Regions from separate parts of the Paenibacillus sp. FSL P4-0127 genome, predicted to be linked through region 2. Evidence: riboswitches for the same ligand, from Rfam matches in the RefSeq annotation. Region 2 holds a riboswitch; each other region holds the start of a gene.
The links. A riboswitch is a leader RNA that binds a small molecule or an ion and turns the genes downstream of it on or off. The one in region 2 is predicted to bind glycine.

Region 1 (3,278 bases), 4.0 Mb from region 2:
AGCAGGACGCCAATCCCCGATACATTCACGCATACCCCATGGATCGATATCTCCGGGGCAAGCGCTTTGACCAGATAGCTGTCCAGCTTGGCGATAAACTCCGTTGTCGTCTCCTCCGTCCTTAGCAGCGGAATCCCCTCCTGATCGCAGAACAGGGTCAGATACGGGATCTCCTGCTGTCCTGACGTCACAATGAAGCAGGGCGGATGATATTTGACGATGTTGCCGATATGCAGTTTGCGTTCCTCAATGGATAATGTCAATAGATAGTTAACTTCCTTACGGCCAAGCACTTGCACCCGTTCCATCGGAAAAAAATCAAAATACCCCACAAACTCCAGCCCGGGTCTGTGCGCCCGCGGACGGGTAATCACACGGTCCATACGGCCCGCCCCGGCAAGCACTTCCATATGAAACATATTCGCAAGACTTTGCACCGTGATCGTCTTCATGTTGTTCTCCCCAATGATTAATAATTCTTATGATGACACTGTTTATGATGATTTACCCGCTTTTCTTCTATTCGAATAATACAAAGCAAACAGCAGAATAAACCACAGCGGCGTCAATAATAAGGCCATGCGTGTCTCTTTGGCAACCAGCATAATTATAAGAATTATAGCAAACAACGTGAGAACTGCATAATTAACAAAGGGGGTAAACGGAGCTTTAAATTTCGATTTTGCCTGCAGCTCTGGCTGTGTCTTTTTATACTTGATGTGACAAACAAGAACCACACCCCAGACCCAAATAAAACAAATGGCGCTAATGGTGGTGACGACGCCAAACGCTTGCTCCGGAATAAGCTTGCTCAATAGAGCTCCCCCGGACAAGACAAGCGTGGAGATCAACAACCCGTTTCTGGGCACATGGTTTTTATTCAGCTTGGCAAAATGGGATGAAGCCTGGTTATTCTTGCTTAAATTATATAAAATTCGGCTTGTTGAAAACATCCCGCTATTACAAGCGGAAGCGGCTGAAGTTAATACGACAAAGTTAATAATTCCCGCGGCAATCGGAATCCCGACTAAACTAAACGTTTTAACAAAAGGGCTTTCTGACGGGCTTAGCTCCGTCCAGGGATTGATGCACAATAGGGCAATAATGGCGCCGACGTAGAAAAATAAAATTCTAAGCGGAATTTTATTAATCGCCGAAGGGATATTTTTTTCCGGGTTGGATGTTTCCGCGGCCGATACCCCCACCAACTCCACACCAACAAAGGCAAACACAACCATTTGGAAGGAAAGCAAGAACCCGGGAACTCCGTTTGGAAATATGCCGCCATGTCCCCAAATATTTTTGACCGTAACCATTCCCGCATCCGTTTTAAATCCAATCACCAGCAAGACGACCCCAATGGCAATTAAAGCGAGAATCGTCACTACCTTAATTAGGGCAAACCAAAACTCCAATTCGCCAAAATTTTTTACGGTTAACAGATTAAGTCCTAATAAAACAACTAAGCAGATAATTTCAGGCACCCATTGCGGGATATCAAACCAATATTGTACATACACCCCAACCGCGATCACATCGGCCATAGCCGTCATAATCCAGCAAAACCAATAGGTCCATCCGGTTACAAACGCGGCCCGCGGTCCAAGATAGTCTTCGGCAATGTCCGTAAAAGATTGATATCCGGCTTTGGACAACAGGAGTTCTCCCAGCGCCCTCATCACAAAAAATATGGCGATCCCCACGATGAAATAAGCAAAGATAATGGACGGACCCGCCAGTTGAATGGCTTTGCCCGATCCGAGAAACAATCCCGTACCAATGGTGCCGCCAATGGCAATCAGTTGAACATGCCGATTTTCTAAATCCCTCTTTAATTCTTGTTGTGCCAAACCAAACTCCTCCTTAACGTGAAAAGTTGAACAATGGATTAAACCCAATAAAAAAAGAGACTGGATGCGCTCCAATCTCCTGGTCATAAGAATAACTAAATAGACTTGTTATTAATTATTTTCGAAATAACAAATAGATATTCAGTACTCTTCTGTCCTTTTGCCTGAGATTGTGAACCCTTCGGCGCCGCGGAGTCCCGCGGTCTCTCCAGAAGCTGCTCCTGCTATAGTACGATCCATAGCCGTCATAGCTTGCCAACTATTTAATTTTTTTATTGTAACAACCCATTTAAATATTTTTCAATATTACTCGCAGTGAAAAAATTTGTCAACGAGATAATTCCCATTCGCCCAGGTTTGATTACGGCAGTGTTTCCTCGGGCTGTCTGTAACGGTAAACGTAACGGATAGGTTCATTCATTTAACCGGGCGGTCATTGAGGGCATATTTAACAAACAGTTACAATGCAATTGACTAGTCGAAATAGTAAAAACGGGAGGTTCTCAATGAATATTGAAATAGGCAAAAAAATCAAAGCACTCCGTTTACAAAAAGGAATGACTCAGGAAGAACTTGCGGCAAAACTGAATATGTCGTCCCAAGCCGTATCCAAGTGGGAAAACAATGTAACCATGCCCGATATCCAATTGCTTCCCAGGTTATCTGCGATTTTAGGGGTTACCATCGATGAACTGTTTGCATTAACCGATGATATCCACTTTGAACGGATTGAAAACATGATTGGACATGAACATTTTATATCAAAAGATGATTTCACCTATGCTGAACAATTTCTTAAGGAAAAACTTAATGATGACGCAAAAAAGCCCCGATGCCTCACATTGCTGGCCGAGCTGCACATTCATCGTTTACAGGAGCATCGTGAATTGGCTTCTCGTTACGCCAAGGATGTTTTAATATTAGCTCCAGATAACAAAAGAAATCACAACGCTTTACGGGATGCGGAGAATGGAGTTATTTTTGACTGGAACCTCTCCAACCATCGTAAACTCATAGAGTATTATATAGATTTTGTGACAAATCATCCGGATTACTGGCCGGCTTATGTATGGCTTATGAACTACTTGCTTGCAGATGGCAGATGCGCTGAAGCCAGGGGAATTCTGGAAAAATTAAACGAAACCCATCCAGGTTATTTATATCAATTATATGGGGGCCTGATATACAAAGAAGAAGGCAACCTTTCTCAGGCATTCGTTCTCTGGGAGCAGATGACCGAACTGTATCCTCATGATTGGCAGGCATGGTCCTCCAGAGGAGACTGTATGGCGAAGCTATGCAGATACGATGAAGCCGTTAAGTATTATTCCAAAGGTTACGAACTGCAGCCCAATCCCAAATATACAGATTCATTGGAAGCAATTTCCTATATCTACAAAATTCAAGGGAAGTATGACAAAGCCATTG
Region 2 (3,278 bases):
GTTGCTGCGGGGCCACGGCATCTACGCCTGGGGCTCCACCGCGTTTGATGCCGTATCCCGTCTGGAGGCCTTCGAATTTATGTTCGAAGCGTTGTACCGCTCCCTCCTGCTTCCGCGCAAACAAACGTAAATGACGCATTAAACAAACTCGCGGCCAGCGAAGCGCTAAGACACCATGCGGCAAGCAAGCCGCGCCCTCCTCGCTGCCGCGAGATTATTTTACGCTGTAACAGGCCCTTTATCTTTCAAGAAACTCCGCATAAGCTTTGGCATCCATCAACTTGGAAAAAGCGGCGGCGGGGTCTTCCCGAAGCTGAATCCGCACCATCCATCCCCCGTCGTAAGGTTCCTCGTTCACCAGCTCGGGCGCCGCTTCCAGCTCCGCGTTGATCTCCAGCACCGTTCCGCTGACCGGCGTAAACAAATCCGCCACCGTTTTGACCGATTCGATCGTGCCGATGCCGTCCTGCGCTTCCACTTCCGTTCCAAGGTCCGGCAGCTCCACAAATACAATATCGCCCAAGCGATGCTGAGCCACGTCGGAAATGCCGATTTTTACCGTTCCGTCCCCCAAATCCAGCACCCATTCATGTTCATCGCTATACCACAGATTTTCCCTAATATTGGCAGACATGCGTATTCCTCCTCTTCCGGATCTTTCTCGTTCAGATTATTCCAAACCTAGCTGTAGTGTCAATATTACTAACATAATTTATAGATTCAAAAAATGAAAGCGTTGCATAATACAAAAATAAAATATTTTTTATATTTTCATGATAAGTTTATTGACATATTTCGCGGTTTTGAGTATTAATGTAGATGTAATCAGCGGTTGAAGGCAGAGGGAGAGATTACAATTCCAGGCAATTGTAACGCCGAAGGAGCAAGCCGTTGCGGAAGCGGTGAATCTCTCAGGCAAAAGGACCTCTGCCGGACGCGTCTCTGGAGAGAATTCGTCTTTATCGACAGAAGGCGGATCACCCAAGGGGAAACCTGCTTTTTCAAAAATGCCGGAGCGCAAGATGACCGGTGTTTTGCCGCAGGGTAACTCTCAGGTACAAAGGACAGAGCCCGGGAATATCCGATTCGTTTGCCGGTCGGAATTTCTTGGCCTGTCTTTTTATTTTTTCATGATGTGTGCAGGTAAAATACGGCCCACCGCGGCCAAACGAGGTGATGAAATGTCCGAACCCGTAGAACCCCTATTGCAACGAACGCCGCTATACTCTTGTTACTCCCGGTATGAAGGCGTGCGCTGCATCGATTTCGGCGGCTGGGAGCTGCCGGTGCAGTTCAGCGGCATTCAGAAGGAGCACGAGGCCGTGCGCGAGCGGGCCGGCTTGTTCGACGTATCGCATATGGGCGAGTTTTACGCCGAGGGTCCCGGAGCGGAAAGTTTTTTGCAGCGGATGACGACGAACGACGTGAGCCTGCTGGGGCCGGGAAAAGCCCAATACACCCTGCTCTGTTATCCGGACGGGGGCGTCGTCGATGATCTGCTGGTGTATAAACGGGACGAAGGCAAATACATGCTTGTCGTCAACGCCGCGAACATCGCCAAGGATTGGGAATGGCTGTGCCGGCATCTGCCCGCCGAAGGCGTCAGTCTGCGCAACGTTTCCGCGGCCACGGCGCTGCTGGCGCTGCAGGGACCGCTGGCCGCCTCCATCCTCTCTCCCCTGTGCGAAGGGTATGATCCCAGCGTTTTACGCCCCTTCACGTTTAAACCCGCGGCCCGAGTCTGCGGCATTAAAACGCTGCTCTCGCGCACCGGCTATACCGGCGAGGACGGGTACGAGCTTTACGTTGCCGCGGAAGACGCCCCGGTCCTTTGGGACGCGCTGATGCGGGCCGCCGAGCCTCGCGGACTCGTGCCGGCGGGGCTCGGCGCCCGGGATACGCTGCGCTTTGAAGCCGGCCTTCCCCTCTACGGGCAGGAGCTGTCGCCGAGCATTTCGCCGCTGGAAGCCGGCCTCGGCCGGTTCGTGAAGTGGGACTCCGGCCCGTTTATTGGGCGGGAGGCGCTGCTCAGGCAGCATGAAGAAGGCGTACCGCGGCGGCTGGCCGGTCTGGAGATGATCGACCGGGGCATTCCGCGCGCGCATTATCCGGTGTTTGCGCCGGGCACCGAGGACCCCATCGGCGAAGTAACTACGGGCACGCAATCGCCGACGCTCAAAAAAAACCTCGGCCTGGCGCTGATCGCCGGCGCCCACGCGGCGGCCGGCACCGTGCTCGAGGTTGAAATCCGCGGCAAACGGCTGAAAGCCAAAGTCGTCCCCCTGCCGTTTTATCGCCGAAACGCATCCGCCAAGCCGTGAAAGGAGTACGAGAAACTTATGATAAAACACCGTTATTTGCCGCTGACCGAACAGGACCGGTCCGAAATGCTGGAAGCGATCGGCGTCCCTTCGCTCGAAGCGCTGTTTCAGGATATACCCGAGGAGATCCGTTTTAAAGGCGCGCTGCCGGTTTCCCCGCGGCTCGACGAATACGCCTTAACCCGGCACATGTCCGCGCTCGCCGCGCGCAATGCCGACACCGACCGTTACGCCAGCTTCCTCGGCGCGGGCATTTACGATCATCATATTCCTTCCGTCATCCAACATGTCGTTTCCCGCTCCGAATTTTACACCGCATATACGCCGTACCAGCCGGAGATCAGCCAGGGCGAACTGCAGGCGATCTTTGAGTTCCAGTCCTACATCTGCGAGCTGACCGGCCTCAAGGTGGCCAACGCCAGCATGTACGACGGAGCGACGGCACTTGCTGAAGCCGGCTCGCTGGCCGCGGCCGCCACCCGGCGCAAGCGGCTGGTCGTGGCCCGGACCGTTCACCCCGAAGCCCGCGAGGTGCTGGCGACTTACGCGCGCGGCCTGAATCTGGAAATCGCGGAGGTCGGCTGGGATGCGGGCGTTACCGACCGTAAGGCGCTGGAGACGGCCATCACGGAAGACACCGCCGCCGTGCTGGTGCAAAACCCGAATTTCTTCGGTTCCCTCGAAGATATCCGCGCCATCGGCGAGCTGATTCATGCGCGCGGAGGCCTCTTGATCGTCAGCTGCAACCCGCTGTCGCTGGGCCTGCTGGAAGCGCCGGGCAAGCTGGGCGCGGATATCGTCGTCGGCGACGCGCAGCCGCTGGGCATCGCGTCTTCCTTTGGCGGCCCGACCTGCGGATTTTTCGCCGTGGCGGACAGCTACATGCGCCGGATGCCCGGGCGGATCGTCGGGCAGACGACCGACCGTAACGGCAAGCGCGGGTTCGTGCTGACCCTG
Region 3 (3,278 bases), on a different contig from region 2:
GGCCAGCTTGGAAACGGAGGCCGTATCGGTCTGTTCTTTTAATTTGACAAGATAAGTTACGTAATCGTCCTGCTTGAACTGCGTCGTGAGCTTGTCATCGATCTTGGCTTCGGCAATTTGCGGCGAGCTGGATTTTAAACTGGTGCTGGCCGCAGCGCCGGCGTTTTCGGCATAGGTCGCAGGAACAAAAGTAAGCACAAGGAGGATCGACATACCGAGTGAGAAATTTTTACGGAATCTTTTGAATCGGATCAACTTCTTCACTCCCTCTTCTAGGTTAATGGTTCCTTCGGAACATCCTCTTGTGGCAGCCCGGAGAATTGCCGGCTGTCAGTTAAAACCGGAGACGACCTGAGAGACTTGCGAAAAAAAGACGGACATTTATCGTAATTCCAAGCATCACCTCCTTTCATGGGAGAAAAGTTAACACTAGTTGCCGTTGAGTTGAGAAAGCGAGCCGCTTCGGGCAGCGGGGAGCTAACGCTTGGCGGTCGGGCCCGGTTTATACGGCAAGCCGATTAGGACATAACCAAAACGTGAAGCGGAAAACAGTGAGGTATCGGCGATAAATTCAAGCCTTCGTTGAACTACCGATGGGGTTGAGGTTGGCTGATCTATAAATTCGATAGGAAAAGTAGGTTATTTTCAATAAAAAATAAAAATAGGTAAATACTGGCTTGTTTTGAAAATAGTATATCTATGAAAATGAAAATGCACAAGTAGAATTTTATGAAAATATACATATACTCATAGAAAAATAGGAATATTTTACTATATTATTTGGCATCTAGCTGAATTTGTATGTTAGCTATATTGACATATGGTGCTTTTCGTTTTACATTAATTACAAAATGATATCGCGCGAATGAGGGTCATGGGAGAGTCCGCTTTGGAGGCGGCACCGAAGGAGCAAATAGCCGGCCATGCGGGGCGGCTTTGAATCTCTCAGGTACAAGGACCATGGCCTGACGCGACTCTGGAGAGAGCGAAAGCCACCCAAGGGGTACGTGGTTCCGGCCAACGGAAGCATCAAACTCTCAGGTAACGGGGACAGAGAAAAGGCTGCAAGCCTTTTTTCTGTCCTTTTTGGCGCTTGGAGGGCATCGGGTATTTTTCCTACATAGGCATCGAATCTTGAATTCAGCCTGGCCCAAGCCTTCGCTTCGGTGCTGAAAACCGACCTTTTTGAACACGCACTAATAGGGAAAGCTGAAAGTAAGATTTTTGCGAAATGGTGAAAACAAAGATATTGGGGAACGGGGAAGATGACCATGCGGTTTAAAAATGTATTTTCGATTATTGGTCCGGCGATGATTGGACCGTCCAGTTCCCATACCGCGGGGGCGGTACGGATCGGGCGTTTTGCGCGGCAGCTGTTGGGAGAGGCGCCCGCCGAAGCGCATATCTGCTTCTACGGATCGTTTGCGGAAACGTATCAGGGGCATGGCACGGATCTGGCCGTTGCCGGCGGGATATTGGATTATCGCACGGATGACGAGCGCATCCGGGAGTCGCTGCAAATCGCGGAAGAAACGGGGATAAAGCTTGACTTTACGACCGGCGTTCAGCCGGGGGTCCATCCCAATACGGTAAAAATCGCACTGGCCGGCGAAAACCGCAAGGTCGAGGTGACGGGCGCGTCGATCGGCGGCGGGAACATTGCGATCCAGGGCATCAACGGGTTTGAGGTCAAGTGTTCGGGCGAGCTGCCGACGCTTGTGATCGAGCATGCCGACCGCCAGGGCATGTTGGCCGGCATCACGGCGCTGTTCAGCCGGGCGGACGTGAACATCGGCTATATCATAACCGACCGGAAGGGCAGGACCGAAGAAGCCTTGACCGTCGTCGAGGCGGATGGGGCGATTCCGGGCGCGCTCATCGAAGCGGTCGAAAAGCTTCCGCACGTGAGCCGGACGGCTTACATCGATTTAACGTAAAGCGTTTGACATCAAAGTGAAGGGGTAGATAAACATGCGTTTTCGGAATTTGCGGGAGCTCGTCGCTTTGTGCGATAAGGAGGCCCTGACGATTTCGCAGGTGATGCTGCAGGATCAGGCGGCGGAAAGCGGCCAGAGCGAAGCGGAAATCATGGCGGCGATGGCCGAGTATTATCAAATTATGAAGGAAGCGGTACGCCGAGGATTGACGGAGGAAATTACCTCGACGAGCGGGCTGACGGGCGGCGATGCCAAAAGGGTGAACGAATACCGCGGCAGCGGGGAGCCCGCCGCGGGGGACATCGCCTGTCAGGCCATGGCTTACGCTTTGGCGGTCTCCGAGGTCAACGCCTCGATGGGGCGGATCGTGGCCACTCCGACGGCCGGCTCCTGCGGTATCATCCCGGGGGTGTTCGTCAGCGCGCAGGAACGTTTTGGCTGGGAGGATGAGCATCTGGTGCGAGGTTTGTTCTGCGCCGGGGCGATCGGGTACGTCATCGCCAACAACTCGTTTATCTCCGGCGCGGAAGGCGGATGCCAAGCGGAAATCGGCTCGGCGATCGGCATGGCGGCGGGCGCGATGGTCGAGCTGCGCGGGGGAACGCCGGAGCAGGCGGTGCACGCCGTCGGTCTGGCGCTGAAAAATACGCTGGGCCTGATCTGCGATCCGGTCGGCGGTCTGGTTGAAATCCCCTGCATCGTCCGCAACGGCTTCGGGGCGGTCAATGCGCTGGCGGCCGCGGATATGGCGCTTGCCGGCGTGCGCAGCGCGATTCCGTCCGACGAAGTCATCGACGTCATGCTGGAGGTCGGCTCCGCGATGCCCAGCCGGCATCGGGAAACGGCCCAGGGCGGCCTGGCCCAAACGCCGACCGGCCGCAAAATCATGAAAGAGCTGCGAAACCGGAAAAAATAAGCAAGCAGAGTCCCGCCCTTTGTACGATAGGGCCGGGACTTTTTTGGTTGAGATGTTCGTTACGGGAAGACTAGCCTTTGAGGCGCTTTCGCAGCTAAACGTATGACAAAAACCAGGCGCCGCCAGGGGCCTGGTTTTTGTCAAGTTGAATAACGTTATTCAGTCTCTTTATTGTCCGGCAGCGTGATGTTCACCGGCAGAGTCGGCGCTAACAGCCGGCTACAGCCAACAATTGATCTTCAAGCCTTCAAAATAGCGGCACATTAAGAATATTCCCTATCTCTCGCAAAAAAGTAGTAACACGATAAAATCACCAAATATTAATCAATAAAAAGCGAAAACGAGTAATAAAAAAATCGCGCAACACGGAACGGGAAAATTTTTTAAAGGTTTTTTGCAAAAAATACCTTGCCATTCGTCTGTGG

Region 1: another riboswitch for glycine. It lies ahead of NYE74_RS04165 (amino acid permease); the one in region 2 lies ahead of gcvT (glycine cleavage system aminomethyltransferase GcvT).
Region 3: another riboswitch for glycine. It lies ahead of sdaAB (L-serine ammonia-lyase, iron-sulfur-dependent subunit beta); the one in region 2 lies ahead of gcvT (glycine cleavage system aminomethyltransferase GcvT).

What each region holds. Positions count from the first base shown of each region.
Region 1 is NZ_JBBOWY010000001.1:947,512-950,789, reverse strand. Features, by position in the region: gene hprK (HPr(Ser) kinase/phosphatase) at 1-452, opposite strand, end outside; gene NYE74_RS04165 (amino acid permease) at 495-1,850, opposite strand; glycine riboswitch at 1,993-2,072, opposite strand; gene NYE74_RS04160 (helix-turn-helix domain-containing protein) at 2,357-3,278, shown strand, end outside.
Region 2 is NZ_JBBOWY010000001.1:4,938,238-4,941,515, forward strand. Features, by position in the region: gene mtnB (methylthioribulose 1-phosphate dehydratase) at 1-130, shown strand, start outside; gene gcvH (glycine cleavage system protein GcvH) at 239-634, opposite strand; glycine riboswitch at 833-937, shown strand; glycine riboswitch at 941-1,070, shown strand; gene gcvT (glycine cleavage system aminomethyltransferase GcvT) at 1,182-2,321, shown strand; gene gcvPA (aminomethyl-transferring glycine dehydrogenase subunit GcvPA) at 2,340-3,278, shown strand, end outside.
Region 3 is NZ_JBBOWY010000002.1:912,446-915,723, forward strand. Features, by position in the region: gene NYE74_RS30440 (S8 family serine peptidase) at 1-255, opposite strand, end outside; glycine riboswitch at 866-971, shown strand; gene sdaAB (L-serine ammonia-lyase, iron-sulfur-dependent subunit beta) at 1,272-1,937, shown strand; gene sdaAA (L-serine ammonia-lyase, iron-sulfur-dependent, subunit alpha) at 1,972-2,853, shown strand.